4 regions of the Paraliobacillus sp. X-1268 genome follow, and region 4 is predicted to be linked to each of the others. Evidence: riboswitches for the same ligand, from Rfam matches in the RefSeq annotation. Region 4 holds a riboswitch; each other region holds the start of a gene.
The links. A riboswitch is a leader RNA that binds a small molecule or an ion and turns the genes downstream of it on or off. The one in region 4 is predicted to bind cyclic di-GMP.
Positions count from the first base shown of each region.

Region 1: it holds a riboswitch for cyclic di-GMP, as region 4 does, so the genes downstream of both, D2K62_RS11650 (hypothetical protein) here and D2K62_RS00300 (methyl-accepting chemotaxis protein) in region 4, are expected to answer to the same signal.
Region 2: it holds a riboswitch for cyclic di-GMP, as region 4 does, so the genes downstream of both, D2K62_RS09095 (competence type IV pilus major pilin ComGC) here and D2K62_RS00300 (methyl-accepting chemotaxis protein) in region 4, are expected to answer to the same signal.
Region 3: it holds a riboswitch for cyclic di-GMP, as region 4 does, so the genes downstream of both, D2K62_RS04785 (pectate lyase family protein) here and D2K62_RS00300 (methyl-accepting chemotaxis protein) in region 4, are expected to answer to the same signal.

Region 1 is NZ_QJSK01000009.1:63,214-71,318, forward strand. Features, by position in the region: gene odhB (2-oxoglutarate dehydrogenase complex dihydrolipoyllysine-residue succinyltransferase) at 1-851, shown strand, start outside; gene yhbH (sporulation protein YhbH) at 985-2,139, shown strand; gene D2K62_RS11635 (GNAT family N-acetyltransferase) at 2,277-2,834, shown strand; gene D2K62_RS11640 (phospholipase D-like domain-containing protein) at 2,894-3,448, opposite strand; gene D2K62_RS11645 (carbon starvation CstA family protein) at 3,637-5,073, shown strand; cyclic di-GMP riboswitch class I at 5,175-5,259, shown strand; gene D2K62_RS11650 (hypothetical protein) at 5,351-5,695, shown strand; gene D2K62_RS11655 (ketoacyl-ACP synthase III) at 5,736-6,716, shown strand; gene D2K62_RS11660 (sirohydrochlorin chelatase) at 6,753-7,493, shown strand; gene D2K62_RS11665 (hypothetical protein) at 7,604-8,101, shown strand.
Region 2 is NZ_QJSK01000005.1:109,977-118,081, reverse strand. Features, by position in the region: partial or broken gene radC (RadC family protein) at 1-103, opposite strand, end outside; gene D2K62_RS09120 (SPOR domain-containing protein) at 290-1,222, opposite strand; gene pilO (type 4a pilus biogenesis protein PilO) at 1,374-2,003, opposite strand; gene D2K62_RS09110 (PilN domain-containing protein) at 2,005-2,532, opposite strand; gene pilM (type IV pilus biogenesis protein PilM) at 2,573-3,514, opposite strand; gene D2K62_RS09100 (prepilin peptidase) at 3,528-4,283, opposite strand; gene D2K62_RS09095 (competence type IV pilus major pilin ComGC) at 4,365-4,706, opposite strand; cyclic di-GMP riboswitch class II at 4,761-4,841, opposite strand; gene D2K62_RS09090 (type II secretion system F family protein) at 4,895-6,097, opposite strand; gene D2K62_RS09085 (type IV pilus twitching motility protein PilT) at 6,131-7,171, opposite strand; gene D2K62_RS09080 (GspE/PulE family protein) at 7,182-8,105, opposite strand, start outside.
Region 3 is NZ_QJSK01000002.1:21,746-29,850, reverse strand. Features, by position in the region: gene D2K62_RS04805 (hypothetical protein) at 1-1,054, opposite strand, end outside; gene D2K62_RS04800 (DoxX family protein) at 1,365-1,874, shown strand; gene D2K62_RS04795 (glycine betaine ABC transporter substrate-binding protein) at 2,013-2,969, opposite strand; gene D2K62_RS04790 (hypothetical protein) at 3,127-3,468, shown strand; gene D2K62_RS04785 (pectate lyase family protein) at 3,757-5,838, opposite strand; cyclic di-GMP riboswitch class I at 6,095-6,183, opposite strand; gene D2K62_RS04780 (ArsR/SmtB family transcription factor) at 6,368-7,417, shown strand; gene D2K62_RS04775 (MFS transporter) at 7,430-8,105, shown strand, end outside.
Region 4 is NZ_QJSK01000001.1:51,074-59,178, reverse strand. Features, by position in the region: gene D2K62_RS00310 (EAL domain-containing protein) at 1-337, shown strand, start outside; gene D2K62_RS00305 (DUF5634 family protein) at 401-742, shown strand; gene D2K62_RS00300 (methyl-accepting chemotaxis protein) at 807-2,450, opposite strand; cyclic di-GMP riboswitch class I at 2,523-2,611, opposite strand; gene D2K62_RS00295 (MBL fold metallo-hydrolase) at 3,026-3,850, shown strand; gene D2K62_RS00290 (methyl-accepting chemotaxis protein) at 3,907-5,943, opposite strand; gene D2K62_RS00285 (aldo/keto reductase) at 6,138-7,055, opposite strand; gene D2K62_RS00280 (dihydrolipoamide acetyltransferase family protein) at 7,164-8,105, opposite strand, start outside.

The DNA of each region.
Region 1 (8,105 bases), on a different contig from region 4:
ATGGACAAGATCACATTAAGAGGATTCAGCATAGCGACATAGAAGCGTTTGCTAAACAAAAAGATTTAATAGTAGGAAATAAACCTCTAACAAACGCTTCTGAAGAAGGAGAAAAACAAGTAACGAATACATTCATAAAAGAATCTACTAAAGAAATCGAAAGAGTTAAAATGAGTCCTCGTCGTCGTACGATTGCTAAACGATTAGTGGAAGCACAACAAGAGGCAGCGATGCTAACAACATTTAATGAAATTGACTTATCAGTCGTGATGGAGATTCGTGCTAAACGAAAGGATGCATTTTTTAAGAAACATGGTGTTAAGCTAGGTTTGATGTCATTTTTTACGAAGGCAGTTGTTATGGCACTCAAGGAATTCCCTATTTTAAATGCAGAGCTACAGAGTGATGAAATTTTATTGAAGAAGTTTTATGATATTGGAATAGCAGTATCTACTAATGATGGTTTAGTTGTACCAGTACTTCGCGAAGCAGATAAACTTGGATTTGCTCAAATTGAATCAGAAATAAGCCGATTAGGTGAGAAAGCAAAGGCAAGAAAGTTAGAAATAAGCGATTTACAGGGGGGAACGTTTACTATAACAAATGGTGGTGTATTTGGTTCATTATTTTCAACACCTATTCTAAATGCACCCCAGGTCGGGATTTTGGGAATGCACACCATTCAGAAAAGGCCGGTTGTATTAGAAGACGATACCATTACAGTTAGACCAATGATGTATGTTGCACTTTCATATGACCATCGTATTATTGATGGAAAAGATGCTGTTCAATTTCTGATGTATGTAAAACAATTACTTGAAACACCATATGATCTTTTATTAGAAAGTTAATTTCAAGAGTCACATTAGATGTGACTCTTTATTTTTATGTTAATTAAATTAATTGATTTTTCTAAAATCTTAATCAAAACAATATCTACTGCATATAATAAGGAAACACACACAATAAGGAGGGGATTTACACATGTCTAAAAGTTTCTTGATTTCAGAAGATGACTGGTCACTTCATCGCAAGGGATATGATGATCAAAAGCGTCATCAAGATAAGATTAAAGATGTTCTTAAGCAGAAGCTCCCCGACCTCGTAAGTGAAGAAAGTATTGTTATGTCTAGAGGGAAAAATATTATTCGAATTCCAATTCGTTCATTAGATGAATATAAAATCCGCTACAGTCAGGAGAAAAATAAACAAGCAGGGCAAGGTGATGGTGAAAGTAAGGTTGGTGACACTGTTGCAAAGGGTGGAAAGCCTAAACAAGGTAATGGAACAGGTGAAGGAGCCGGTGATCAACCTGGAACGGATTATTATGAGGCTGAAATATCTATGGAAGAGTTACAAGAAGCTTTTTTTAGTCAACTAGAGTTACCTAATTTACAAGAAAAAGAGAAAGATAATATCGTACTAACTGATGTAACCTTTAATGATATTCGGAAAAAAGGTTTAGAAGGTAATATTGATAAGAAACGTACATTATTAGAAGCCTACAAACGAAATGCAAGGCAAGGAAGTGCTGTATTTCATCCAATTTATCCCGATGATTTACGATTTAAAACGTGGAATGAAATTGAAAAACCACAATCTAAAGCAGTTGTCTTAGCAATGATGGATACGAGTGGAAGTATGGGGCAATTTGAGAAATATATGGCACGTAGCTTCTTTTTTTGGATGACACGTTTTCTACGGACTAACTATGCAACAGTAGATATTGAATTTATAGCGCATCATACGGAGGCGAAAGTAGTAGATGAAGAAGCGTTTTTTTCTAGAGGTGAAAGTGGAGGAACCATCTGTTCATCAGCTTATAAAAAGGCATTAGAATTGATTGAATCAAAATATGATCCTGCGCAATATAATATTTATCCTTTTCATTTATCTGATGGTGATAACCTTACCTCAGATAACAGACGTTGTGTAGCGTTGGTAAAAGAACTGTTATCATACGCAAGTTTATTCGGTTATGCGGAAGTAAATCAATATCAGCGTCATTCTACATTAATGCAAGTATTTAAAGAATTTGATCAACCAAATCTTGATCATTTTATTTTGCGAAAAAAAGAAGATGTTTATTATGCGATGCAACACTTCTTTAAAAATGATAAAAAGGAAGTATATGCATAATAGATTTGTAATAATATATCAATTTAAAAGACCAAATCGAACATTGATTTGGTCTTTTATTGATTGATAATAAATAGATAAGTTTCCTATATATATATGCTAAAATAAATTTAAAAGAAAACAAGGGAGAGCGAAAAATGTTAATACATAGGATTGATGGAGAAGTCTCATTGAGAATGTTTAATGAAAGTGACGCTGAAGAATTTTACAATTTAACGATTAGCTCAAAAGACTATCTAAGAGAATGGCTTGGATGGCTTGACTATATTGAAAGTATAGAAGATACTACTCAAAATATCAAAACGAGATTAAAGGCTTTTGCAGAAAATGGTGGCTACCCAAAATCTTTTGCGATAATTTATAAGGGAGATATTGCAGGAACAATTGGATTTAATACTCTTAATAAAAACGATAAAATGGGTGACATTGGTTATTGGTTAGGTAAAGATTTTCAAGGTAAAGGTATTATGACAAGGGCTTTTATGGCTATAATTGATTATGGATTTAACGAACTTGGACTTAATAGAATTGAGATAAGCGTCGCTACTGATAACAAAAAAAGTAGAGCTCTTCCTGAACGTTTTGGTTTTAAAGTAGAAGCTGAATTAAGACAAGCAGAATGGCTGTATGACCATTATGTAGACCACGTTATTTATGGACTTTTGGCGGAAGAAATAGAAAAAATCCATGTTTAAAAATAAAAACGCTCAACGTACTTGAAGAATTCCAAGTGTGTTGAGCGTTTTTCTAGTTTTTAAGGTGTCCAATATGTGTAATCATCGCTTTCCCATAAAGTAAGGAATAAATCATTCCATTCTGTTGCTAATGTAGTATTTTCAATGGAAAAAAGAAGTTCTTGATTTTCTTCACTAGAGTTGTCTGTATAATTAAATGAACCAGCCACTACTGTTGTTTGATCTGCAATTGTTAATTTTAAATGCATTTTAGTTTCGGTATTTATCTTGATTGGAATACCAGCTTCCCAAAATGAGGTAAAAATCTCCTCACTATCTTCATTCGTTATCTTCTCTTGATCTGTTATTATCTGAATAGCTACACCACGCTGATTTGCCTCAAGTATAGCCTCTGAAATAACTGTATCATCAAGATTATAAATAGCTATATCAAGGCTTTCGGTTGAATTGTTAATGATATCTAGCAATTGTTGTTCGGGATCTCCCTCCAAATTACTGAGAGAATAGGAGATTTTGCTTCCAGTTGCATCTATTTCATTTGTATTATTATCAAAGATGAAATAGACATTTAACAGGATGGAAAGTGCCAAAAAGACACTAATAATTTTATTCATAAAATGTTCCTTTCTTAGGTGAGATGATATCCTCTACATTACCGATTATAAGATTCATTTCTTAAAAATCCCTTAACTGCCAATAGTATATTTATTTAAAAGATAGTTTTTTCAGAATATTGTATTTACTTTTTGTCAGAAAGTGTTACTATATGTATACTTTACGATTTTAACAGGGGGAAATGGATATGGTAACATTTTTACTTGCATTATTTGCACTTATACTTGGTTATATTTTTTATTCTAAATTTGTCGAGAAAGTTTTTGTAGTAAACGATGAAACAGTTACACCTGCATATAGTAAGCGTGATAATTTAGACTTTATTCCAATGAGTTGGTGGAAGGGAAACTTGATTCAATTGCTAAATATTGCGGGATTAGGTCCAATATACGGAGCGGTTGCTGGCGCTCTGTATGGGCCAGTAGCATTCTTTTGGATTGTGTTAGGTAGTATATTTGCAGGGGGCGTACACGATTATTTTTCAGGAATGATGTCCTTACGTCACGGTGGGGCACAATTTCCAACGCTTGTTGGCCGATATTTAGGAAAGTATATCAAGTCATTTATTAATGTTATTTCACTTGTTTTAATGATTTTGGTTGCAGCAGCATTCACTGCTGGACCTGCACAATTGATTTCGCAAATTACACCATTAAGCTTTTTTGTTTCCTTAGTAATTATCTTTGCTTATTTTGTTATAGCAACTGTATTGCCAATTAATCGTGTTATTGGACGAATCTACCCAATTCTAGGAGCGATCTTGTTAATAATGGCAGCTTCTGTTGGAATTGCCTTGCTGTTTTCAGGAAAACCAATCCCTAATATTACATTGCAAAATTTGCATCCTGGTGATTTACCTATTTGGCCTTTATTAATGGTTACAATATCGTGTGGAGCAATTTCTGGTTTTCACTCGACACAAAGTCCAATTATTGCGAGTACAATGAAAAAGGAAACAGATGGGCGTAGAATTTTTTACGGAGCAATGATCACTGAAGGAGTTATTGCATTAATTTGGGCAGCTGCAGGGATGACTTTCTTTAATGGAACTACTGGATTACAAGAAGCATTAGCCGCTGGAGGTCCGTCAGGTGTTGTTAACGAAATTTCAACGTCATTACTTGGAGTTACTGGTGGGATTCTAGCGATATTCGGTGTAATTATTCTGCCAATAACAACTGGGGATACTGCATTACGATCATCACGAATGATTTTAACAGATATGCTTTCGAATATATTTGATATGAATAATAAAATTAAAGTACTACTTATTGCAATTCCAGTTTCTATTCCTGCATTCTTTCTAGCGACCATTGATTATACATTTTTATGGCGGTATGTTGGCTGGACAAATCAAGTGGTTGCAACAGTAATGCTTTGGACAGCTGCAATGTATCTAGTTGAAAGTCATAAATTTCATTGGATAGCAGCAATACCGGCTATTTTTATGACTGGTGTATCGACAACATACATTTTTTATGCTCCTGAAGGATTGGGACTTGATTATAGTCTTTCTTTAACAATTGGTTTTATTTTAACTTTATTAGTAGTAGCGTGGTATATAATCCAATTAGTTAAATATCAAAGAATTAAAAAAAGAAGTGCACAATTAAACATAGCATAACTAAAAGGTACCTTCTAAAGGTGCCTTTTTAAAGTTAATTTATTTAAATTAGAACTACTAATTTAGAACATATTATGATATTATATTTAAGCAATTATAACTATATACTTTGGCAAACTTATTGAAAAATGAGGACGCAAAGCCACGAATCTAAAGCTTTAGAGCAAAGATAGTCGAGCTGCATTTAGTCATTTAGCACGTATTAAAATGATTGTGAGCCTACAAATGTTTTTGTAGGCTTTTTTGCGTACATGGTATAAAACAGGGGGAAAGTGTAATGGAAAAGTATAGTATTAAGGTTGATGAAACAAATAAGAAAGTAGACATGATTGTAAGTGGTTCGTTTGAGCCTGCAGATGTGGAGCAGTTCGTGAAAGATTATCAAACAAAAATAGGTGCTATTACAACTAATCAATATACATTAGATGTTGATTGTACCACTATGAATATACTGACAAAAGATATGGTGCCGAGTTTAGAAAATTCATTTAAAATGTACAACCAATCAGGATTCGAAAAGATTCTTTTCACAATCAAGAAAAATCCTGTAATAAAAATGCAGTTGAAACGAATTGCTAAAAATTCAGGTTTAACAAATTCTGAAGTAGTCGAGATTGCGTAAAACTATTTAAATGATATTGGTTTAAAGGTGGGTATTGTTAGTGGAAAACATTAGAATTAAAGGGGTAGATGTTTATCATCCGGATAAGATTCTGGATAATGCATATTTCATTAATCATTTTGCTGAGAGAGATAAAGATATAGAGAGATTTTTAACACATATGGGTAGAGATAAGAGATATGTGATTGATAATTCAGAAGAAAATGGATTGACAATGGGAGTCGCTGTTGCACGAAAATTATTAAAAAAGCTAAATCTCACTGGTAAGGATATCGATATGATTGTATTTTCAACGCAAGTACCAGAAACTACTTTTCCTACTAATACGATGTTTTTACATGCTGCAATTGAGGCAGATAGTGAGACGATAATATTTGACTCTAATGCTAATTGTGCTGGCATGACAGTTGCTGTAGAACAAGCGTCTTATTATATGAAAGCAAATGCTCGAATAAATAAAACACTTGTTGTAGGCTCTGACTATAATTCGCTTATTAGCAATCCAGAAGATGAGATTACATATGCTAATTATGGTGACGCTGCTGCCGCTGTAGTGTTGGAGAAAACAAAAGAAGATTCTGGTTTTATTGATGCTATCTACCATACTGATTCAGTTAATCATGATAAAATTATGTATCCTGGAAATGGCTTATCGAATATAAACAGTGAAGAAGATAAATATATTAAATGGCTTCCTTTTAATGCCGATTTGGCAATGCCACCAACTTATAGAATGTTAGATAGACTATTAGAAAGAAACAATCTAACAACAAATGACATAAAAGCCTACTGCTTATCCCAATTCTCTTTAGCTAATATCTTGAAAATTCAAAATAAATTTGCTTTAGATCAGAAACAATTGATTTATGTTGGAGATCGCTTTGGTTATACAGGTACCAGTAGTCCATTTATTGCTTTACATGAAGCAGTAGAAACTGGAGTTGTAACACGTGGAGATTATGTTGTTTTTTGGACGATAGGTGCAGGTTTTCAACTTGTCGCAATGTTGTTTAAATATTAGTTTAAATGATAGAATGTTGTTAGAGGTGAATTATGTATGCGAGCAGTTCTTTATATATGCCATGGTAGTAAAAATGATCAAACGAATAAACAATTTCAATTAGAATTGGAACAGATGGAACAATACATCAATGCTCCAATCCAGATCACTGCTTTTCTAGAAGCAGAGCCATCAATTATTGAAGGTGTTACAAAATGTTCGGAGCAAGGTGCGACAGAAATTATTCTTGTGCCTATTTTTCTATTACCTGGAGTGCATGTAATAAAGGATATTCCTAATGAAGTGAAAATTGCACAACGCACATTTCCCGAGATACCTATCCATTTAGGGGAACCATTAGGTGCTAGGGAACAACTTATTTTAAATACTCAAAAGCGTATAGTAAATAAGCGTTTGAAGGGTAAACAAAAAAGAGAAGCAGTTCTCCTTGTTTCACACGGTAGTAGGTATTTAGAAGCAAGTAATACATTTACTTATTTTGCACGTGAATTAGAAAATAGATTGCTAGAATTACCTGTCTTCGAATCTTATTTGAATTCGAACAAACCAAATTTCGAATCTGAATTAAGACGTTTATTGGCAGCTGATTATGAGGTTATTTATCTAGTGCCACACTTTTTTTCAATAGGGTTTTTCCCTGAAAAGATAAAACAAACAGCATCATATGTTCAGGGGAATCAAGAACAGACAGAAGTTATTTATGTAGATCCTATTACGTTTGATCAGGATATTTATGCAAATATCAAAACTAATTATAACAGAACAATTATCCGATAAATGGATATTAGTTCTGTTTTTTTTATATAAACTGAAACGGATCGAACGATTTCTACGTCTAATAAATAACATGTTTTTTGTTGAAAAAATAGAAGGAGGGACGAAAATTAATGAAAAAATATGTTTTCTTGTGTATGATAAGTTTTTTTACACTGATTGGTTGTAAACAACAGGTAGCGATTCCTGAAGGTTATTATGCTTATGAAAATTCGGAAGTAGAAAAAGCTTTAGAGGGACTTTCATTCAATCCTGAAACACCGGAATTCGTCCCTATTCAAGTGGATTTTATTATTTCAGATCAGTATGTAGTTAATGATACAAATCAAGAGGCTGTAGATATTAGTTTTTATTCCCAAGAAAATGATCTTTTAACGTTTCAAGCAGTTGAGGGAGAATTTAAGAATCTTATTGACGGGGATCCGATTAAATTGGAAGGAGAAATAAGCGGCTCTTACATTGATAATAACTTCGCAAAAACACTTCATTGGAGTAAAGCAGGTATATCGTATAAATTAGTTTACCGTTCTGGTATTGTTAAAAAAGAAGAAGTTTCCAATAAAATAACAAAAAGTGAATTAGTAAGAGTGGCAGAATCATTTCAATCATAAAAAT
Region 2 (8,105 bases), on a different contig from region 4:
GTAACTCTTGGTTAGAGACATGGCTTGCTCCTAATTCAATCAATCTCTCTCGAGGCCGATCTTGTTTGGGTACATCTTTCATCGTTACATGTATACTAGTCATCTATTCACCTCAATATGTTTTTTTATACAATTAATAGTACCGAGTCAATGAATAGAAAACAAATCTGCATTTCTCAAATTCAGGGCTTTCTTTATATGTTAAAGATATAAATTTGGTTAGATAAAAACAAGCATTATACAGTTTAACCATATTAAGAATTACTTTTTATTATGTTCTAACGTTTTTTTAAATATTTTGATAAAGTTGCCATACTTCCAATAATTGTAATTGTTTATTTTCTCTACTTTCCCCTTCAGTAATCATGGTAGCAATTTTTTGAATCGAATCTTTCCATGCCGTAACACTCTCTGGTAATCCTTCTGGAGCTGCTTCCAACCAATTTGTCCATACCTCAACTTGTTCAGCATCTGAATCTTGATTAACCGCCTGAACTGTATCCGTCCATAGAGTTGGGAAAGTTTGTAACCATTCTATTACTTGAGGATTAAAAGCTGCGTTACGTTCTGTTGTTGACCATGCGCGTGCATATGCCTCCAACCCTTTTGCCTCCATATCACTTGCAATGGCTTTTGCTCCTTCTTCTGTTGGAGTAATCCCGACAAATAATCGAAGTTGATCTCCTTCGTTCCAGACCATTGCATTATACCCAGAAGCTGCTATTTTATCTTGCCATTCAGTTGCCTTTTCCTTCGTTGAGAATACACCCACCTGAACAACATAAGCTTGTAATGCTTCTAACGTTATACTTTCTCCATCAACAACTTCCGTTTCAGCTCCCGTATTTGTCGAAGTAGCTTCAGAAGAAATTCTATCATTCGTCGCAAGATTATCTTGGTCATCTATTTCAACAAACATCTTTAAAATAATAAATCCTAATATAACACTGATCCCAATCGCACCACATGCAGTAAATATAAAGGCTTTCACAACCGAATTATTATTCTTTTTACTCTTAATCTTTTCAGACGAAGAATCATCAGTTAAATGACTGTTTTTTTCAAAAACATCCACCTCTTCGATCTCCTCTTTATCCAAACTAGCCGCTTCCTCAAACCATGTTGGTCTATCAGATAAATAATCCCGACTATCATTTTTACTATCTTGCTTATTCTGTTTTTTATTATTTATTTTTACAGTGATTTTGTTATTGTTATCCACCCTAATTACCTCGTTTCCTATTACGTTTGGTTCACTCTATCATAATCCAAATGAAAAAGTAGACGAGTTTTGTCAGTACGCGATAGCAATTACCAACATAAACTAGCAAATTATTCGTAATTTCTTTGTAATCAAAAAAACAAGAGGACCATTAATCTTGGTCCTCTTGTTGTTGTTCTGCTTCTTGTTCTTCATCATATTCGAATGTTGGTGTTTCTGTTTGAAGTGCTGTTAGCGTTGGATTGTAAAAGGTAGTTAAACCGACGGAGAGTTCAATACTTCCTTCTTCTACTTGAACAAATTCAATATTATTAATTTCCACTATGCGATCCATGTTAGTTAAATCTGTTAAAAACTGATTCATCTCATCATAATTTGGTGCTAATACTTCCATTTGATAATTTATTTTAGTAAGTTCAGATGTAGCTTCTCCATCTTGATCACTAGCTACTTGATCTTCACTATTCGTCAATAATGTTATAGTACTGTTCGTTTTCTTCTCTATTTCTTCAACAATCAAAATTAGTTGATTAATTGCTTTATCTATTGGGATTTGCTTTTGTAAATCCAATGAATTAACAATTTCATCTTCAAGTTCTTGTTTACTTAAATCCGCATCTTCGATCAATTGATCCTGTTCTGCAAGTTCACCTTCTAAGTACCTTACTTCTTGTTGACTAGGATAAATAAATTGATAATAAGAAAAAAAGGCAATTATAATAACTAGTAAAACTACACCAATCGATAGCAATGAGTAGATACGTGACCATTTAAATATCATTTTAATCAGCCTCTTCCACTAAATAATCTGCATTAATACCAAAATTAAATGTTGCAACATAGTAATCATCTATTTTTTCTAAATTTATTAAATTTACATTCTCTGCATATGTCGACCCATTAATATTTTGACTAAAGTTGGCAGCTTCTGATAATGCATTTAAATGAATACCTACTGTTACACCATTCGTGATAGTAAATGAATAGTTTTCAATAAACGTATCGTTTGGCAAATCAGCTTGGATATCGTCTAATAAAAATAAAGAAGGATAAACAGCAGTTTCTAATTGCTCAATTTGTGCTTTCAATGTCTGTTTTTGTTGTTCGACCATGTTAAGTGTATTAATTTCTGCTATAATTTCAGATTTATCTATTCTTTCTTGTTGTAGAGAAACATATTTATTCTCCAAACTTGTATGGAGAATGAAGAAACTAATACTAATAATAAGTAAACTGACCATAAATATAGCAAGTAGCAAATATAGGGCGGTATTTATCTTCTTTTTTTCAACAAAATTTATTTCTATCATAAGGTGATCCCCTTACTATGAAGTTTAAATAGTCTTCTCTTCACTTTCTTTGTGTTAATCCATATACAGTAGCATATTCTGGTGGTAAGTCACTAGGAAATGCTATAGTTTTAATTGGCAAATTGAAACGAGATGCCAGTGATTCATTTATTAACGACTGCGCTGGAAAATCACCGATTAATAATAAATGAGAAACTTGGGCCTCACCTGACATAATAGAATATTGATAGAAATCCATAAAACGTTCTATCGTTATTAACTGATCATCAATCAGCTCTCTCCACATATCTTCAATTGAATGCATCGAATCTTCAACTAGATTATTAGTAAAAATCATATCATTACTATTCAAATGAATATGGCGATTGAAGATTGGTTTTTGATCATGAAAGACGGTGAGCACTAAGTCCGTTTTAGACCACTGAATCATAAGTAAATGCTCTTCTTTGTTAGCAAGATCCAAATTATAATAAGTCCGATATACCGATAGAAAAGACAAGTCAGCTACCATCAGTTTTACATTTGCTCGTTCAAACACTTCTAAGTAAGCATTTAACCGTTCTTTTGGATATGCAAATAAAAGAATTTTATTGGTTTGTTCTTCTTCTGCAATAACCTCAAAATCTATAACTGGATTTTGAAAAGGCAGTCGAATACTACCTTCTAATTCTAATTCAATATATTTTTTCACTTCATCTTTAGTTAATTGTTTAGGTACTGATTCTTCTCTCATCGTAACAAAAGCATCTGGAACGCAAAATGCGAGGTGCTTATTCCTCCATTTTTTATCTTTAACAACATTTTTAATGATAGTTGTTAACCTTTGTTGATCTATGATTTTCCCATCCTCAACAATGCCATGTTCCAATGGTATTTCCCCATAGTCTTTATTAGCTGTAACGTTTTTTTTAGTGGAAACAAGATATCGAATCATCGTATCATTTATAGCGATGTTTATTCTATCTTTGTTAAATAAACTCATTTGTGTTCATCCTTTAAAAAAATAATGTAATGTACCAATTGATTATTTGACTACCAAAAAAATAAGTAGTTAACGCAGCGATGCAAATAGAGGGTCCAAATGGCACCGGACTTTTACGATTGATTCTTCTAGTAGCCAGTAATAGCAATGTGATAATTGTCCCGAAAATAGTTGCTAGAAAAAAAGTTAGTAGAATTCCTTTATATCCTAACACAATTCCTAGTATAGTGAATAACTTCATATCACCCGCACCCATACCACCTTTACTAACAAGAATGATCAGCGTTAATAATATAAATCCGACTGCTGCACCAGCAATTGAAGACCACCACGGTTCTAACGGATCAATAAAGCGTAAAATAATTAAAAACGGTAGGAAAAACAATAAAACTTTGTTAGGTATTAGCATATAAGTGATGTCAGAAACAACGATAATCACACATAAAGAAGTGAGTATTAGTGCCATTACTAGCTCTAATTGAAACCCAAAAAAATAATAGCTAAAACTGAAAAGGAAAGCTGTAGATAATTCTATTGTAGGATAAAGAGGGGAAATCTTTTCTTTACAGTTTCTGCATTTACCAGTTTGAAACAGATAAGAAAATATCGGAATCAGCTCATACCAATGCAATGTTTTATCACAACGAGGGCAATAAGAACGTTCAGATTCTAAGAAATTATTATTCGGTACACGCAAACCAACAACATTATAGAATGAACCAAATACACTTCCAAAAATAAAAAAGATAACGATATAATAGACTTCCATATTTTTTATCTCCTAATTATGTATAAAAGACCCCTTTGGGAAGGGATCTTTTATATTGAAAATTAATTTTCATTAACCTGATTATGGTGTTGTAGTTGGTTTAGTAAAACTGTATGTCCCACCATCTTTATATATCACTCTTGTTTTGACATAATCTCCATCTTCTAAATAGCCATCATCAATCAAATCCTGTACTGTAGTACTGCTACTCGTAAAATTACCCTCTACATCTGCTAGTCTTGCAGCATCAAGGATTAGTTCCTCTTGTGCCTCAGCAGCATTACTTCTAGCATCTTCAGTTATATTCCCAATTGCAGGAACAGCAATTGCTACAATAATACCTAAAATAACAATAACTGCTAAAAGCTCTACTAATGTAAAACCTTTCTCATTGCGTAACATTTTCCTCATTCTAGTTAACATTTTATTATTCCTCCTCATTTAATTTCTCTTATAAAAAAAGACTCACAGCATAAAGATGGTGTCAGTCGGTTGCACTACTAGCTCAAATTTATCCAAGTGCCCAGATACAGATAAACCTTCATTGCTTCTACTATTCGTTTTATACTAATAGTTCTATTATACTACATTTTTATAACCTGTCTACACTTTTAGATATTTTCAAACAAGCTAAACATAGGTATAACGATCGCTAAAACAATTGCGCCTACGATTACAGCTAAAAACAGAATCATTATCGGTTCAATTAATGACTTTAACTTTTCCGATGATTCATCTAATTCTTGTTCATAAAAGTCAGAAACTTTTTTCAACATCGCATCAATTGAACCTGTTCGTTCGCCTACAACAATCATTTGTGTAATTAATTTAGGGAAAACCCAATGTTTTTCCATAGGCGTGGCTAGTGACTCTCCCTTTTCAAGGGAATCTCTACTTTCACGCAAAACTTGTTTAATTACTTTATTATCTATAACCCGTTCCGTTATCGTAACAGCTTGTAAGATTGGTACAGAACTATTTAACAAAGAACTTAATGTTTGCGTCATTCTAGCGAGTAAAGATTTTTGAATAAACATACCGAATATTGGAATTCGAAGTTTTATGACATCAAATAAATAAGAAATGTTTGGGCGTCGATTTAATAATCTAATCGTCACACCTAATACTAATATTAGTATCATCATAATCCACCAATAAGACTGAACCATATCGCTAATATTTAATATCGCTGCTGTATATGGTGGTATTTCTTGGTCAAAAGATAGGAACATGTCCGTGAAAATCGGTACAATAAATGCAAGTAAAAAAATAGTGATAAATACGGCAACAATACCAACCACAACAGGATAGGTTAATGCAGTTATGATCTTTTGTTTTAACTGGTATTGTTTCTCATAATAAGTAGCCATTCTATCAAGGATTTCATCTAAATTACCACTAATTTCTCCAGCATGGATCATACTGATTAATAATTCAGGGAAAAGACGAGGAAATTCTGCTAATGCATCAGATAGGCCAATTCCTTCTTCTAGATCGTTTTGAATTTGTTGTAGTGCTTTTTTTAGTGGTTTACTTTGTGTTTGATCTTCTAGAATAGAAGTTGTTTCTACTAATGTTATACCGGCATCTATTAACGTCGAAAATTGACGGAGAAAAATAACAAAATCCTTATTCTTTATTGGATTACCTATATAAATATCTTTGTATAAAAATGAGTTCAATTCATTTATCTCAAATAAAATTAGTCCTTGAGACTTTAATTGTTTGATCGCTTCTTTTTCATTCTCGCTACTAATTTTCCCTTTTTTTATCTTGCCATCGACAGATTTCGCTTTATACGCATAATAGTTCATAAAATTCCACCTCTTCCCCCATCATAACTTGAACTAAAAAGTCATATCTTTTAAATACGGAGATGCATGTTTTTGCGTTATAATTCCTTGTTGTATCATCCGTTTTATATCCATCGTCATGGTATGCATACCATACTCTTTAGACGTTTGCATGGTGTTAGGAATCTGATGCATTTTTTCTGATCGAATTAAGTTTTTTACTGCAGGTGTGTTAATTAAAATTTCAGTTGCTGCTGCTCGTCCAAATCCTTTTGCCAAAGGAAACAAGCGCTGCGATACAATGGCCTCTAACACATTAGCAAGTTGAATTCTTATTTGACTCTTTTGGTGGGCAGGAAAAACATCAATAATTCGATCCATCGTTGAGGACGCATCAGTTGTGTGCAGTGTTCCTAGAACTAAATGTCCCGTTTCTGCAGCAGTTATTGCTGTAGAAATTGTTTCTAAGTCGCGCATCTCACCAACTAGTATCACATCTGGATCTTGACGCAAACACGCACGTAACCCTTTTTGAAAACTACTCGTATCGAAACCTACTTCTCTTTGATCGATAATGCATTTGTTATGCTGATACAGATATTCGATTGGATCCTCTAACGTAATAATATGTCGGTTCATTGTTTTGTTCATATAATCAATCATTGCTGCTAAAGAAGTACTTTTTCCACTTCCAGTTGGACCTGTTACCAATACTAACCCTTGTGGTAACCCTGCTATTTCTTTCAATACGTTAGGTAAATCTAAATCTTCAATAGATGGAATCGTAGTTGGAATCGTTCGAATAGCTAATGAGATACAATTTCGCTGAAAGAAAATGTTCATTCGAAAACGTGATACACCCGCAATTCCATGTGATAAATCTAGTTCTCTTTCTTCTATTAATTTAGACCACATCTCTTCAGTTAGAATCGATTTAGCCATTTGTTCTGTATCCGTTGGCTCTAATTTATCCTGTCCATGAAGTTGTAACCGACCGTCCACACGAAAAATTGGTTGTGAACCAACAGTTAAATGAACATCTGATGCTTTTTTATGAAATGCTGTAGTTAATAATTCCTCTAGTCTATTTTCCATGTTTGCTCACCTACTCTTCCGTTGCCACGCGTAATACTTCATCAAATGTGGTAATACCCTGCTGTACTTTTATTAGACCATCTACTAACAGAAATCGCATGCCATTTTGCTTTACATATTCTTTAATATCTGTCATATCAGACTGATTCATCATCATTTTTTTGACTTTATCATCGATTACTAAAAGCTCATGAATTGCTGATCTACCACGGTAACCTGTTGATCTACAACTATCACAACCAACACCTTCGACCACTTCCGTTAAATCTATATTATGACGGCTAAAAATTTCTTTTTCCATTTTAGTTACGGATCGTGATTGTTTACAATCAACGCAAACCTTTTTAACTAAACGTTGAGCCATAACAGCTGATAAAGCAGAAACGACAAGATAAGGCTCAACATCCATATCAAATAGACGAGGAATCGCTGCAATCGCACTGTTTGTGTGTAATGTACTAAAAACTAAGTGCCCCGTTAGTGCTGAACGTATAGCTATTTCAGCAGTTTCACGGTCACGAATTTCCCCAACCATTATTATATTTGGATCTTGACGTAAAATTGAGCGTAACCCTTTTGCAAAAGTAAGACCTACCGCACTATTTACTTGAACTTGATTAATACCTTCCAATTGATATTCAACCGGGTCTTCTATTGTGACGATATTAACATCTTCCTGATTCAATTCATTGATTGATCCATAAAGTGTCGTTGTTTTACCAGAACCTGTTGGACCTGTTAATAAAATTAATCCTGAAGGTTGTTCGATTATTTTTTGATATTTGTCTAAGGTGTCTTTTGAAAAATCAAGTTCTGTCAATGTTTTAAATATATTACTTAAATCTAAAATACGAATAACTATTTTTTCACCAAAAACCGTTGGTAAGGTTGAAATCCGTAAATCGACTGGTTTCGCATCAATGATTAAACGAAT
Region 3 (8,105 bases), on a different contig from region 4:
CACCATCACCAATCGATAAGATACTTCCAGCAAAATCAGAACTTCCTAAAAAGAAAAAACCTGCAATTGGAATTACTGGCCCCATTGCCTTAAATGCAAACACAAAGCCTTCAATAATATGCTCACTAATATAGTCTAAAGCTCGATGTTGACCAAAAGCGACTGTAGAAAGCAGTAGAAGTATTACAGCTACTCCACCTATAAAGGCAGCACCATCTCCTCCTTCAAATCCTCCCATACGTCCACCAGTTAATTTAGTTGATATCATGAAAATCATAACGATCAGCATTGAAATAGGAACTAGTACAGCGAATATTTTACTCCACATTGGCAGGTGCTTACTTTCCGTTTTCTTAGTATTTTCCTCTTTTAATCCTTGCATAGTTGCTAATTCCTTATCAATTTCGGGATCATTTTTCATCCGCATTGATTTCCTGTTAAAGAAATAAGCTAGAACTATCGCTATTCCCCCGGTAATAAACGATAAAATTAACGCTTGGTCTACTAAACTAGATGTTTCAACACCTGCTGCTTTAGCTGACAGCCCTGGTGCAACTTGAATAATGTAGTCTGATGATAACGCCATACCTTGCCCCGCAAGAGCAACAGCCATTGCCGCTACCATAACTGGCAATCCCGAACGAACTGCAGCTGGAACTAATAATGCGCATATAAGTGGAACTGCTGGTGTAGGCCAGAAAAACAATGAAATAACATAGGTAACGCCTATTAAAACAAAAAATGCAACATGGCCATTAATCATGAATTTTTCAATTGGTTTAATCATACGGATGTCTACACCTAAATCCTTCAATGAATGCAACAAAGCAACCATAAATGTAATAATAAGAAAGATATTAAATAACTCTTTAGCCGCCACAAGGTTCGCATTGAATGTCGCAGTAAAACCGTCAACAATACTTCCTTGATAGATCCATGCGACCAAAAACGTTCCAAGTATTGTAGGAAGTACAACACCTTTTCGAAAAATCATTGTAATAATTATTAATAATGTAAACAAACCATATATCCAATGGGAAATAGTTAATTCCACTTGCTTTCCCCCCTTAAAGTTTAACTGTGCTATAGCCTATGCATACAGGGGTGAGTCGGTGACGCGTCCATTGTATCGATCATTCCAAAGGAAAAACGCTTTTTTAAATGATCAAAGCCTCGATTGTCAATAGATAAAATAAGTGTTCACGGACTTGTCAAAATTTTGTTAACTAATTGTGAAGTATTGAACAAAACTATTTTACATACTTTTTAAACATGTTAATATACAAATATAGAAAACAAACAAGATATCTTGAATCACATTATGTGAATTGTTGAACAAAAAAACTAATTTAGGAGTGGTTATCATGTTGGAACTTTTAAGAAGAAATAATATCATTAGTGGTGTATTAGCAATTATTAGAGTTTATATTGGTTATTCTTGGATTACAGGTGGATGGGGTAAAATTACCGGCGGTGGTTTTGATGCTAGTGGATTCATACAAGGTGCTATTGCAAACTCTACAGGTGAAAATCCAACTGTACAAGGCTGGTGGGCAGCATTTTTAGAAAACGTTGCTTTACCAAATGCAGAGATATTCTCATTCTTAGTTATGTGGGGTGAGGTACTAGTTGGGGTAGCGCTGATTCTTGGGTTATTCACTAACTTCGCCGTACTAATGGGTCTGATAATGAACTTCTCATTCTTATTCAGTGGCACAGTAAGCACTAACGGGCAAATGATCCTTCTAGGTATCTTCGTTCTTGTTGCTGGAGCAAACGCTGGGAAATTTGGGTTAGATCGTTATGCAATCCCTTATCTAAAAGGCTTAATTAATCAAAAACAAACGCGTTCAAGTAAAACCGCTGAAGTATAACACCTATAAAATGCATGGATCAAGTTGATCCATGTATTTTTTGCTTTTTTCTTTTAAATTCCTCTGACATTGCAAATGCCTCCCTTAAAATTAAGGGAGGTATTTTAGTTTCGTATGGTATTCAACTATTAAATGTAATTACTCTGCTGGTTCAAGGTCTTCAATAGAATCAATGTCCATATATGCAGGAACAACTAGACCATTCCTAGCACCTGTTAAGTTTTCTCCTAGGTCTACAAACTCACCTTCATATTCTTCATAGAAGGAAGCATGAGTTGCAGGCAACCATGGAGCAACAGAAGCATCAGCATCACCTGTTGCAATTGCTTGAAACATTACAGAAGGATCAACAGGGGTAAGTGTAACATCATAACCTTGTTGTTCTAATACTAGTTTAACAACATTGGCGGAAGCACGTTCCGAATCCCAAGGAGTTAATGCTAACTCAATTGGAGTACCATCTACTGGCTCTGTACCTTCTGTCCATGAATTAACCGTATCCTCGTTTTCATCTATCCACTGTTGGGCTGCTTCTTCAAATTCTATATCCAGGGCAGCAAGCATGACCTCTTCAATGTCTTCTGGTTCCCAGTGGAAGCTATCAAGGATGGCATAAGCATCTGGCATATCATCTTCCAGACCTTCTCTTACTATTGTTGCTATATGTTCTACGTCACCAAAAACACCGTTTGGATCTTCTAATATCTTTATGTCATATTGTGAAAACATGTAGTGAGGTGTCCATCCAACAACAACAATTGGCTCCTCATTTTCAATAGCGCTATCTAATGCTGTTAACATAGATGCCGTTGAAGATACTTCATGCTCCCAACCAGAAAGATTTTCATATTCAGTTAAAGCATTATCGGCTTGTTGCGTAATTCCAGCACCAGGTTCAATGCCTGTAAGAGTGTAATCTACTTCCTCACCAACATTTGTTGTAGTCTCATTTTCACCGTTATCTGAACTTTCTGGTCCGCAACCTGCAGCTACAAGAGATAATGATACACCCGCAATAATCCCTAGTTTTTTCCACTTTAAATTTGTTCTTTCTTTTAACCTTATCTTTTCGTTAAAAATTATTATAATTTTCAAATAATTAAGAATAAAAATAAACTTTACAAAAAATAAATTCGTTAATTTATTGCTAAGACTTCCTACATTATATCCCCACTCAATTGGAAGGTTATACTGCTTACTTTTTTTCTCAGATAAAGCCCTTACACTTGATGAGATGAAAGAAGAGCTAGGAATGAGGAAAGCAAGTATGAGTCTTGCGGTGAGAAGCTTACTTGATTTAAATATGGTTGAAAAGTCTTGGATAAAAGGTGTGAGGAAAGATTTATATATTAAGTGGCGACCAGCCGTTACGATGAATACTACGGCGATCGAAAAAACGATCACTGAATTACAGGAACTACTTACTAACTCAGATTCTTCTAAAGAAGTTTTTGAGCATGCTCAAAATGACATTAACAACCTTCAAAATTGGCTTGGTTATTTTGATTGGCTCAACAGACTAATCGATAGTTTTGAAACACAGGAAATATTTGATTTCATTCCAATCGATAAAAAGGACGATCCAAAAGAATAACTTTAAGCGACTTTACTAGCTTGACTTTTCAATCAAGTAGCTGTGAAAGGCTTTAAGAAAAGAGACACAACTAGCTTACTATGCTAGATGTGTCTCTCTTCTGTATATGTACTTTAACTATGCTGAGGACTTTCCATCTTAATTTAAAAATGCATGAGGGATAAATTGAGAAGAGGAACAGACTTTTACACCATTTTTATTTTTGTACTGTTTTTAACGCTAATTAATTTTTAATGACAAAAAAGTTGCCAACCATATCAGTTGACAACTTTTTATATAAGTAGACTTTTAGCGTAGGTCCATGTAATACAGATTTGCCACGTCATCTTTCGTAATAACATGATCGCCCGACTTAAGTGATACTATGACAATTCCATCTCTCATTTGATGAATTATTCCATCTATCTTGATTTCTGCATCATCTCCAGTATTAAACACTAAAGTTAATGTTGACTCTTCTGAAGTTGTAAACGCAATCCTTGTTGAACTCTCAATTTTTAGACTCTGCGTTAGTGTTAAGCCGCTATATTCTACTGTTCCTTTACTTGATGATAGATTTCCTTCGATCGTAAAGAAATCGCTATCCTTTCCATCAGTCGTGAAATTATGAGAATACTCTCCAGTTACTGGCTCCGTTGGGTTGGGATCTGTTGGGTCTGTTGGAGTTGGGTCTGTAGGCATTTCTATTGAATTCCCTCCTACAGATATAAGGCTTGTTGTATAATTTTTTATTTTTGTCATAAGTTCTGAGTTAAGTTTATATGATTTATCATCAACTGCATCATTAAACTCCCATGTGAAGTCTCCGTTATTTAGGCGACCAGATTCTTCTTTAACAATTTGTTCTACAGCACTTACTTCATCAATAGCCGATACATTTACGCCCATATCTATACTAGTATCAAAGTTATTATAAGTTGTTCCCCCTACTAGTGTTTTGTATGTGCTTGGTACCGTTTCGTTTCTAGACGATGCTAGGTATGCGTCAAATGAACTTGTATTAGCTGAAGCTGTTCCTTCATTTGAATTTGCGTAAATTAAACTTGTAGCATCAACAATTGTATTATTGTATGCTTTAATCATTCCTCCATCTTCATCAGAGAATGTACCACTCCCTAACGTATCAGTACCCTGTAAGGAACTCATCATAGGATATTTTGCATTTCTAAAATAATTGGATTCTACAAACGCCGAACCACCTGTTGTCACCCCAATTCCATATTTCGAGATTCCATCAAAAAAGTTATTATACACATGTACAGATGCCACTCTTATACGTGGATGGCGAGAGTCTGAATGGTCAAACCAGTTATGGTGAAAGGTTACAAAGAACTCTGATGATTCACTCAACCCGACTAGAGAAGATTTTCCTGAATCCCAGTAATGATTGTGGGAAATTGTAATATTTGTTGAACCTTTCTTAAGGTCTGTTGAACCATCACCTTTTGACTGGTCAGAATCTGATCCTGCAGTTCCATAGAATAGATCATTATGATGGACCCAAACATTCACATTATCTGTATCAAGTGAAATTGCATCGTCAGGGAATAAAGCCATGCCTAAGTTTCTAATTTCTAGATTACCAGTATATCTCGCTAGTATTCCCCATCCATAGGCATACGTATCTTCTCCGATACCTTCTAAAGTAATATTCATTTCTGAATAACTTGTATTACCTTTCACTTCAAGGTAACCATTACTATTAAGTTGTCCACTCATGTTGTCATCAGTAATTTTGCCAATAAACCGGATTGCAAGTGGTGTTTTATCATATCCCTTTTTTCTTAATGATAAAATTTCTCCTATACCAACTCCCGTTTCCTTATCACCTGAGCTATTGATTATTACTTCTTGCTTAACTGTTGTTGCAGTCTCAGATGTTACATAAATAACTTGAGCTCCTTCCCTAAGTGTCCCATCCTCATTATAAGCTCCTGAAGCTGTGCCATATTGTGAGTTCCCTGCAAAGGCAAATCCAGATCTGTCATGTTCCTTTACGGAAAGTGTATTTGTGTAATCGCTTACACTAGAGCCATCTTTAAGTAAACCGTCCACTTTCATTACATAATCTCCAGCTGCAAGACCTACGGCGTCAGCTCTCCAATAAGAAGCGTAGTTACGAATTAAATCATTGTCAATTTGTTGATATTGAGAATCTGGAGCGCTTGCAGGTTTAATATATACATTATATCCTTCTGCATTACTTATAGGTGACCACTCTACATATGCAGTTTCAAACCAAGCCCCACTGTTAGATATAGAAAGACTTGCAGCACTTACTGTCTGATTTGCGAATCCGACCGTCACCAAAGATAGTATAAAAGAATACAATAAAAAACGCGTAAATACCTTTGTGATTACATTCTTCATTAAAATCCCTCCAATGTTTTAAATTTTCATACCCTGACCTTACCACCATGACTCTATTTTCATATGGCTTAACTTCTGCCTTAATAAGTTGATCTTGTTCATTCACCTCCTTAAACGAAAACCTAAGTTCTCATTTCATAGTAAGTGCAATTTTCAAAACCGTCTCGACAGAGCAAAAAAACTAACGACTTCTTGTCATTAAGTTGCATTACAAAAACAACACAAGTCATTTGATTAAATAACTATAGTCATTAATATGTGCAACCCGACGATCATAGAAAATTACTTTACCTTAGATTCGTAGCTTTGCGTCCCTATTTTTCAATAGGTTTGCCAAATATAATATTATGTTTTTCTTGGCATTATTAATTTTAACAATTTTTTCTATAATAAGTAAATAATTAGATAGTACTGTTTTTACTGGAATTATTCTTTTATTCTGTAATATTTGAATTTAAAATTTTAAATATGTTGAATTTAATGTTCTAATAATTTAGAATTAAATTATATTAGAAAAAGAGGTGCTTTAATGGATATTTTAAATACCACAAGTAGAAAAAGAGAGACCTATGAAGTTCAACTCGAATATTCGTTACTTTGGGAATGTGCATTAGGGATTGCTGCTGTGACAAACAGTCCTTTAATTAAGACTTTAGAAAGGCCTCAAGAATATTGGAAACAAGTAAAAAGCTCTATCTCGGATGACTTATTAGATCACCTAGCCACCGTGGAAGAGAAAAACACTTGGAAGTCTTTATTACAGCTGCTTCACCAAGAAGAATTTACTGAAATCAAGCATTTCATTTCATACATTTCAGAGCTATCTGAAACAGATTTAAAGTATATTTGTCTACCTTTCATCGGCCAGAAATATGACGAAATAAGGCTAAGGGCGGCAATCGGACAACACGTCGCAGCAACCGAATTAATGACGTTAACAAAAGACAACCCTTTTTTTCCTACTTATATCGAATTTATTTGCGATGTAAATGCTGCTTATTTAAAGGAGCATCTCATTGCTGTTATGAAAGGCTGGTTCGAACAGGTTATTAAAAATGAAAAACCAGAAGAGGTTACTACCTATCTAAAAACGGATTTAGAATCAAAAATTCACATGTCTAAGCGGATGTCTCCTGAAGCGTTGGTAGAATGGGCAACTGGTGGGATTATCTATTTACCAGAGCCAAGTATCGGTAGAGTCTTGCTAATTCCACAATATGTTTATCGACCTTGGAATATTGAAGCAGATATAGAAGGAACAAAAGTTTTCTACTATCCGATAGCAAATGAAAGTATATTTCCTAATAAACCGCATATCCCTAATAACTTTCTAGTTCTGAGATATAAAGCTCTAGGTGATGAGGTTAGACTCCGTATGATCAAACTATTATATGAAAATACCTTAACATTACAAGACATCACAAATGAACTAGACATAGCAAAATCTACGGTTCATCATCATCTCAAAATCCTTAGGTCAGCTAGATTAGTAGAGATAGTGAATGGAGTGTATTGTTTGAAGCAAAATGCACTAAAATCATTACCAAAAGAGATGGAACAATATCTAAATCCAAGATAAGGGGAACAAGAGATGGCAGAATCATTAAAAAGAAGTGTTAACGAAGTATCTGAATTTAAGAAAAATCACTCTGCTTTTCGTTTTATTGGTGGAAATGTCATATCTTTTTGTGGTGACCAAATTTATTTGATCGCTATTCCTCTTATGGTTTTGGCTATAACAGGTTCTCCATTGAGCATGGGGTTGGTAGCGGCACTTGAGCGTTTACCAATTTTATTTCAACCACTTACCGGGATATTAGCAGATCGTTATAATAGAAAACATTTGTTATTACTATGTGATCTGGCAAGATGTATAATTGTTGGTTTAATTGGGGTACTATTTATTTTCGACTTATTAGAAATTTGGTTCTTAAATAGCGCGGCTTTTCTTATTGGGATACTAAGTCAAGTATATAATATTGCTCAATTTGCTTCCATCCCAAGGTTAGTACGTAAAGAGGACCTGCAAGCTATCAATTCTATAAATACAGGTTTATTTAATACTGCTGTATTAGTTGCGCCAGGTCTAGGTGGATTGATTATTAGTTTTTACAACCCCGGGTATGCGCTTTTAATAAATAGCTTTAGTTTTCTTGTAGCATTTTTTGCGATTCTAAGTATCAATTTAAAACAAGAGCCTCAAAAGCATGATAAGAAAAGTTCATTCTGGCTAGATATTAAAGAAGGTTTCCAATTTGTTATTCAAA
Region 4 (8,105 bases):
CACGGCAAACATATTAATTGAAAATATTAGTTTAGGTGGCTTAAAGCTAATGTCTGATTTAAAATTACCAGTTCAATCAAACATGAAAATTGTTTATACTTTTTCACTATTAGGATTTGATTTTGAAATCATTGGATCTTTCGTTTGGAAAAGTGAAATTGGACAAGATATTTTTTATTACGGTGTTGCTTTTGATGACTTTTCTGAAGCAAATAAGGATCATCTAGCGAAAGTAATTAATCAGTTGACTATTTACTCGAAAAATAACAAGCCGATTCCAGATACAGACTTCTACACAGATAACCCAATTACCTACTTTTTTAAAAATATTGACTAAAATATGTTTAAACTTTAACAAAAATCGCCATCCTAGTAATAAACTTATTCGGAGGCGGTCTTAATGAAAATATGTATGCGCAATCAATTAATTGAAAATCTTGAGCTTTCCATACCACAATTATCTAATAAATATCATTTTGATAGTATGACAACATATCTAGCCAAAGGTCAAGCAGACTCCTTGTATATAGGTTATAAAATTACTGTAAACACTAGAAACTATTATGTTTATTTACCTTTTATGAGTTATTCTGAAGAAGCTTTAATACCACTAACACCAATTTGGACTTTACAATCTGAAAATTATAAGGGACCTTCCTTCAGAGGTTTTGATCATTTGGATAATTGCTTAGATGCACTAGATCAATCTGGTAAGGATAATAGTATTAACCAAGCTATTTAATAAAAACACCTTCGTTTATGAACACAATATCGCGTCATTTTTCGAAGGTGTTTTTTATTTACGTTTATAGTTTATACTTATTGACTTGATTCGCTAAATTTTTTGCGACATTTGTTAAGTCTTCTGTATGATTAGCCATCTCTTCCATTGCACTGCTTGTTTCTTGAGCTGAAGCAGAAGTTTGTTCGACCCCTGCAGCTGATTGCTCTGCAACAGCTGCTATTTCTTCTGTGGCACTATTCATTTCTTTACTTGTATTTGTTACTTGTAGTAAATTATCATTTACTATTGTAATTTGATTAGACATATCTACTAAGGCTTGATTAATTTGTTCAAATGTTTGTCCCGTTTTCTTAACTTGCTCACTACCCTGCTTTACCTCTTGATAACCATTTTCCAATGTGTTCGTCACGTCTGAAGTTTCTGTTTGGATCATATTAACTATTTCTGTAATACTTATAACTGAACCAGAAACTTGTTCTGCTAATTTTCTAACTTCATCAGCTACTACTGCAAAACCTTTTCCTGCTTCTCCAGCACGTGCTGCTTCAATCGCAGCATTTAAAGCAAGAAGGTTTGTTTGCTCAGCTATGTCTTTAATAACTGACACTAGTTTTGTTACCTCTTTTGATTTCACATCTAATCCTTGCACCTTAACTACTGCTTGATTAACAATTGAATCAACATTTTCCATTTGTTTAACAGATTGAAGCATCAATGAACTTCCCTCTCCACTTAAATTACGGACCGCGTTTGAAGCGTCTTTTATGTGGATACTCTTTTCGTTTGCTTGCTCAATTTTCTCCGTAAATTCTCGCATAGATATGGATAAATTACTAGCATGTGTTGCTTGCGTATCTGATCCTGATGCAATTTCCTGCATGGTAACTGCGATTTGTTCTGAAGCAGCTTTTACTTCATTTGTTGAAAGGGAAAGCACATGACTATTAGATGTAATAGCTTGCGCTGCTTCTGAAACACTGTTTAACATAGTTCGTAATTTTTCTTTCATTTCATTTGCAGAAATGGAAAGTTGACCAATTTCATCTGTTCTTTTCTGTATTAAAGTTATAGATAAATCGCCATTTTCTACTTCCTTCATATTACTTTGTAAGGAACGTATCGGCTTTGTGATTTGTTTAGATACAAATAAAGATACAATAATAGCAATAATAATAGAGAGAATTAGTGCAGTAGCAATGGGTAAAAGAATTGGCGTTGCTTTGTCCTCTAATTCATCTATATAAACTGTTCCTATGATTATCCAATCTTTTGTTTCATTAACAGAAAAACCTAATATTTTTTCTTGACCTTCATACATATATTCCACTGTACCAGATCTAGCATTAGTAGCGATAATCTTTTCATAATACTCTTCATGTGTAATATCTACACCCGTCATCGTTTCATCTGGATGGGCAATAAATTCGCCATTACTAATAACGGCAAAATATCCTGTTTCACCAATTTTTGTATTATCTGCTATATCTATTATTGCTGTTTCACTTGCTCCAGCTGTTGCTGCACCACTAAGTATATTAGCCTGTTGTTTGACACTTTCACTTAATTCATTTGTTGTGATCGAAACACTATATGTATAACTAACGAAACTGATTACTATGCCTACTACTATTAATAATGTAATAAATGGTATTAAAATTTGCCTTTGTAAGCTTTTGTTAAAAAAGGATTCTAGTTTGTTTTTCATCTTGGTGTGTCCCCCTTGTAATTTCACAAAAATAAAACTATTCTCAATTAGAATGGCCAAATAGTAATATTATTTGGTAGCTAGGCTATCCTAGTATAAACAAATACGTTAGACCCTTAGCTTTGCGTCCTGTTCTTTCAAACAATTTGCCTTTTTATAATTAAATAATACGATTTGCTTTCACCCCATTTGATAAAGTAATTATTACTTCTTTATAATAGTTATTTTATACTACGACTTTATTCTTATGTTGTCAAGACTTTTATCTTTGTATCGTGCCATATTTCATTCGAATATCGAGTCTTTTTGAAAAAATTGTTTCATTACAATAAAGATAGAAAATACGATGTAACTTTATAAAAAATTTGTTCTACTCTTTATAGTTCTGTAGCGCTTAAACGTACAAATTCACCATCTAATTTATCATTTCCTTACGTCGCAATTTATAGTGATTTGGTCTTAAACAACAAACTTTTAGAAAGCAGCTAAGCTAATAAAATCCAAGAAAGTCGCGTGAAATGCATAATTACAATATTATTTTACAAACTAATCAAAAAAGGAGTAGCTATATATTTATGGAAAAGCATACGGATATATCAACCCATCTAGAAACAAACATGGATCATGCAATTGCAGAAGAAATAACCGAAGATATTGCAGTTTATCGTACTTTAGTATCCAATGTATACATGCTTGGTAATCCATCAGAAAAAAATTGGGTACTTATTGATACAGGAATTGCTCATTATCATGGGCGAATAATTTCAGCTGCAAAAAAACGCTTTAATGACACTCCACCAAAAGCTATTATTTTGACACATGCTCATTTTGATCATGTAGGATCTGCAAAAAAGTTAGCAAAGCATTGGGATGTATCTATTTATGTACATCCTGAGGAATTACCTTTTGTTGATGGCACATGTGAGTATCCACCAGCTGATCCAACTGTTGGTGGCGGCTTACTTTCTTTATTATCACCAGTGTTTCCTACAGATGCAGTCAATTTAAAACATTTAGCTAAGACATTGTCAGCTGATGGAAAACTTCCCTTCCTTGATGACTGGCATTATATTCATACACCTGGACACACACCAGGACATATCTCCCTTTTCCGAGAAAGTGACAAAATTTTAATTGCAGGCGATGCGGTTACAACTGAAAATCCCGAATCAAGTTTGGCGGTACTTCTACCAATCATTAAACTATATGGACCTCCTGCATATTTTACACATGACTGGGATGATGCAGAAAGATCAGTTCAAACACTTGCCAAATTAAAACCAAAATTACTTTTAACTGGACATGGATTACCTATGAAAGATAAAGAATTAAGTGAAGGGTTTGAAAAATTAACAGCTGATTTTTATGATATTGCAATCCCAAAACACAAAAGGAACTAGACAATAAAACGAAAAGCTAATGTACGTTCATTAGAGAGCGTATCATTAGCTTTCACTTATTCAATTTGAAATTTTTTCACTCTCAGATTTAACTTATTTGATAATGTCTTTAATACCTCTGCTTGTTCTAATAAGAAATCTACTGCTTCTTTTTGTTGTTCTATCGATCCAGAGGTTTCTTCTATATTTGCTGCATTTTCTTCCGAAACAGAAGCAATTTGGATAATACCAACATTCATTTCCTTACTGTTATCTTCGATTCTTTTTAGGTTAGTTGTAACAGTTGCAATACGTTGATTCATTTGAGTGACTTCATTTTTTATAGTTGAAAAGTATGTTGCAGATTGCTTTATTTGAGTAACACCTTTGTTTACTTGCTTATGAGCTCCATCCAGAGAAACAGCTAGCGATTTAGATTCTTGTTGCATTTGATTGATTACCTCAGCTATATCTACTGCAGATAAACTAACTTGTTCTGCTAACTTTCTAATTTCATCTGCTACTACAGAGAAGCCTTTCCCAGCTTCACCTGCTCTTGCTGCTTCAATTGCTGCATTCAGTGCTAATAAATTTGTCTGTTCTGTAATATTGTTAATTACAACAGTCAAGTCAGACACAGCCTGTGATTGTTTTTCTAAACCTTGAACTTTACTCACTGCATTTCTCACTTCATTATTAATTACTTCGATTTGTGTAATGGAATCATTCATCTGATCTGTTCCTTCATTCGAAATGTTCCAAACACTTATCGAAGACTTTTCCAATAATACTGATTCATGTTTTACTTTACCAATTTGCTTATCTAAATGTTGTTCTGATGATGCTATATCTGTTGCAGAAGTAGCTTGTTCTTCTGCTCCGCTAGCTAACTCCTGCATGGTAGAAGTCAATTGTTGACTACCTATTTGTATAGTATTACTAATCTTTTGTAATGCATTACTTTGCTGATCAATTCGATCGGAAGCATCACTAGTGTGCTCAATTGTTTCTCTTAAATTAGCAATCATTTGGTTCATCGCTTCAGAAAGTTGTCGAACTTCTCCCCTACCTTTCATTTCTACCTTTTGAGTTAAGTTTCCTTTAGCAATGATTAATGCTTGATTACGTAACCCAATAAGTGGATCAGCAATATTCCTTGCGATAAATATTGACAATACAATAGCAGTAACAAGTGTGATACTACCAATTAGTAAAATAACAGCGCCTACTTTTTCAATGGATTGTAATGCGTTTTCTGTTGGCTCACTAACAATTAGCGACCAATTAAATCCTTTAAAATCTTTATATCCAGCACTTTTGACATACCCTATAATTGCATCATTACCTGAACTGTTTTTTGCTTTGATAAAACCTGATTCACCAGGTGTAGAAACATTTAGTTCAGTGAATAGTTGAGATGACTGATCAAGTTCTGTTATCTCTGCATCAACATCAGTACTTGCGCTAGAAATTGTATCAGCAACTTTTTCACCATCTTGATTTACTAATTCAACCACAACATTATCACTTGAAATACTATTAACATCATCCCAAATATGCTCAACATTGAACTTAGCTTGCAATACTCTATCCTCTGTATTATTATCTATTCGTACATTAATTTCTAAAACGTGGCTATCTAACGCATCATCATAGACTACTTCTGAGATAGATAATCCATTCTCAACCACTTCATTCCATTCAGTCGTATTAGTTTCTAATGATACGGAATTACCGTTACTAGATTGACTAATGACAGTTCCGTCTAAATTAATTATAGATAACGAAGCATAATAACCTAACGTCTCCAATTGTTGATCTAAATAATCCTCCGTTTCTACACTATCATCCATAGCATTCAGAACAGTATCTGAGTTTGCCATGATTTGCACGTCCCTTATTCTTTCATACATTGTACGATCTAATTTCTCCATATTAACTAGTGCATAGTCTTTTACTTTATTACCAACTTCATTTTCTAGCGATGTTGCTGCTTGATTATAAGAAAGCAAACCTACCACTATTATTGGAACTAAAGCAACCATACTAAAATAAATAATTAATGTACTCCTAATACCCCTATTTAAAAATTTCTCTTTCCATTTTCTAATCATGCAATCCAGTCCTTCTGCCTCTATGTATTTGTTAACTAACTAAATAGAAGGTAATCTTCTAATTTTTGTTAGAAAAACTAACCAAAGTATACTATAGAATACAGCATCTATAGGTGACGTTTTTGTGAAATATAATTTTATACGAGTAAAAAAAAACACTACCAAAACTAGTTGGTAGTGAGTTCTATTAATATTTAAGGTAACACATTTCCTGCAGAACGATATATCTCATACCATTCTTCTCTTGTTAAAGTAATATGTGAAGCTTTTTCAATATCCGCTAGTCGTTTCGGATTCATCGTTCCAACAACCGGTTGAATTTTTGCCGGGTGACGTAAAATCCAAGCAATCGCAATCGCTGAATCAGTTACCCCTTTTTTTTCTGCTATCTCTTGTATTTTACCATTCACTTCTGGAAAATCTTTATTACCAACAAATACACCTTTGATCATGCCATATTGGAATGGTGACCAAGCTTGTACAGTTATATCATGTAAACGACAATACTCCAAAACACTGTTCTCTCGATCAATCGCTTTATCATGTTGCATATTAACATTTAAACTAGCATCTATCATTGGTGTGTGCATGATACTTAGCTGAAGTTGATTAATGATTAAATCATCTTTTAAATACTTTTTAAGTAATTCTATCTGCATCGGATTTTGGTTACTAACACCAAAATAGCGTACTTTACCACTATTTTTTAATTTTGTGAAAGTCTCTGCTACTTCTTCAGGTTCCATCAATGCATCTGGACGATGTAAAAGCAAAATATCAAGATAATCTGTATTTAAACGTTTTAAACTTCCTTCGACTGAAGATGTAATATGTTCTTTAGAAAAATCAAAAAAGCCATTACGAATCCCACATTTTGATTGTAAAATCATTTTTTCTCTTAATAACGGATTCATTTCAATCGCATCAGAAAATACCTCTTCTGACTTTCCACCACCATAAATATCAGCATGATCAAATAAATTTACGCCTAAATCCATTGCGTTTTCAATAACATGTCTAGCATCTTTTTTAGAAAGCGCATCCATGCGCATGCAACCTAAAGATATTTCCCCAACCTCTAAATCACTTGTACCCAATTTTATACTATTCATCTAAACACCTCTTTTTACTATAATATATCTATTCTATCATGTTCTACTAAAAAGCGCACAATATCAGTATATTAAAAAAATCATCCAAGACTATGGATGATTTTTCTTTTAATATATTGGCGTTGTGTCAACCGATATGTTTTCTAAAATCTCTTTGACATGTGACATAAACTTACCTGAAATTACGCCATCTAATATACGATGATCTAACGAAAGACATAGGTTAACCATATCTCGTGCTGCAAACATATCATCAATAATGATCGGACGTTTTACAATTGATTCCACTTGTAAAATGGCTGCTTGCGGGTAGTTAATCACTCCCATAGATTGGACAGATCCGAATGAACCCGTATTATTAACAGTGAAAGTACCACCTTCCATATCCCGTTGTGTCAAGTTACCATTACGCGCTTTCCTTGCTAAGGAATCAATTTCTTTCGCTATTCCTTTAATACTTTTCTCGTCAACATTTTTAATCACAGGTACAAATAATTCTTTTTCATGTGCAACTGCAATGGATAAATTAATTGCTTTATGTTGAATGATTTTATTACCCGCCCAAGAACTGTTTAATTCCGGATATTTTTTTAATGCCTTTGCCACAGCGTTCAAGAAAAAAGCAAAGTAAGATAAATTATATCCTTCACTCTCTTTAAAATTCGTTTTTTCCGCATCACGATATTTAACAAGGTTGGTAACATCAACTTCGATCATCATCCACGCATGTGGAATCTCAGTTGTTGAACGAACCATATTATTTGCAATTGCTTTTCTAATACCGGTTACTGGAATCTCTTTATCACCAATAGCTGTTTCTACTGTTTGTTGCTCTTCATTTCTAATGTGACTGTTTTGCTCAACCTTTTTTTCTACTGTTGCTTCAATTTTTGAAGGTGGATTTGCAATCGTTCTTTCCAAATCCTTGCGGGTGATTCTTCCCCCTTGTCCACTTCCTTTTACTGAAGTTAGATCAATGTCATTTTCTTGTGCTAAACGCATAACAGCTGGAGAATAACGTTTTTTCATTGATGTATCAGTAGATTCTTC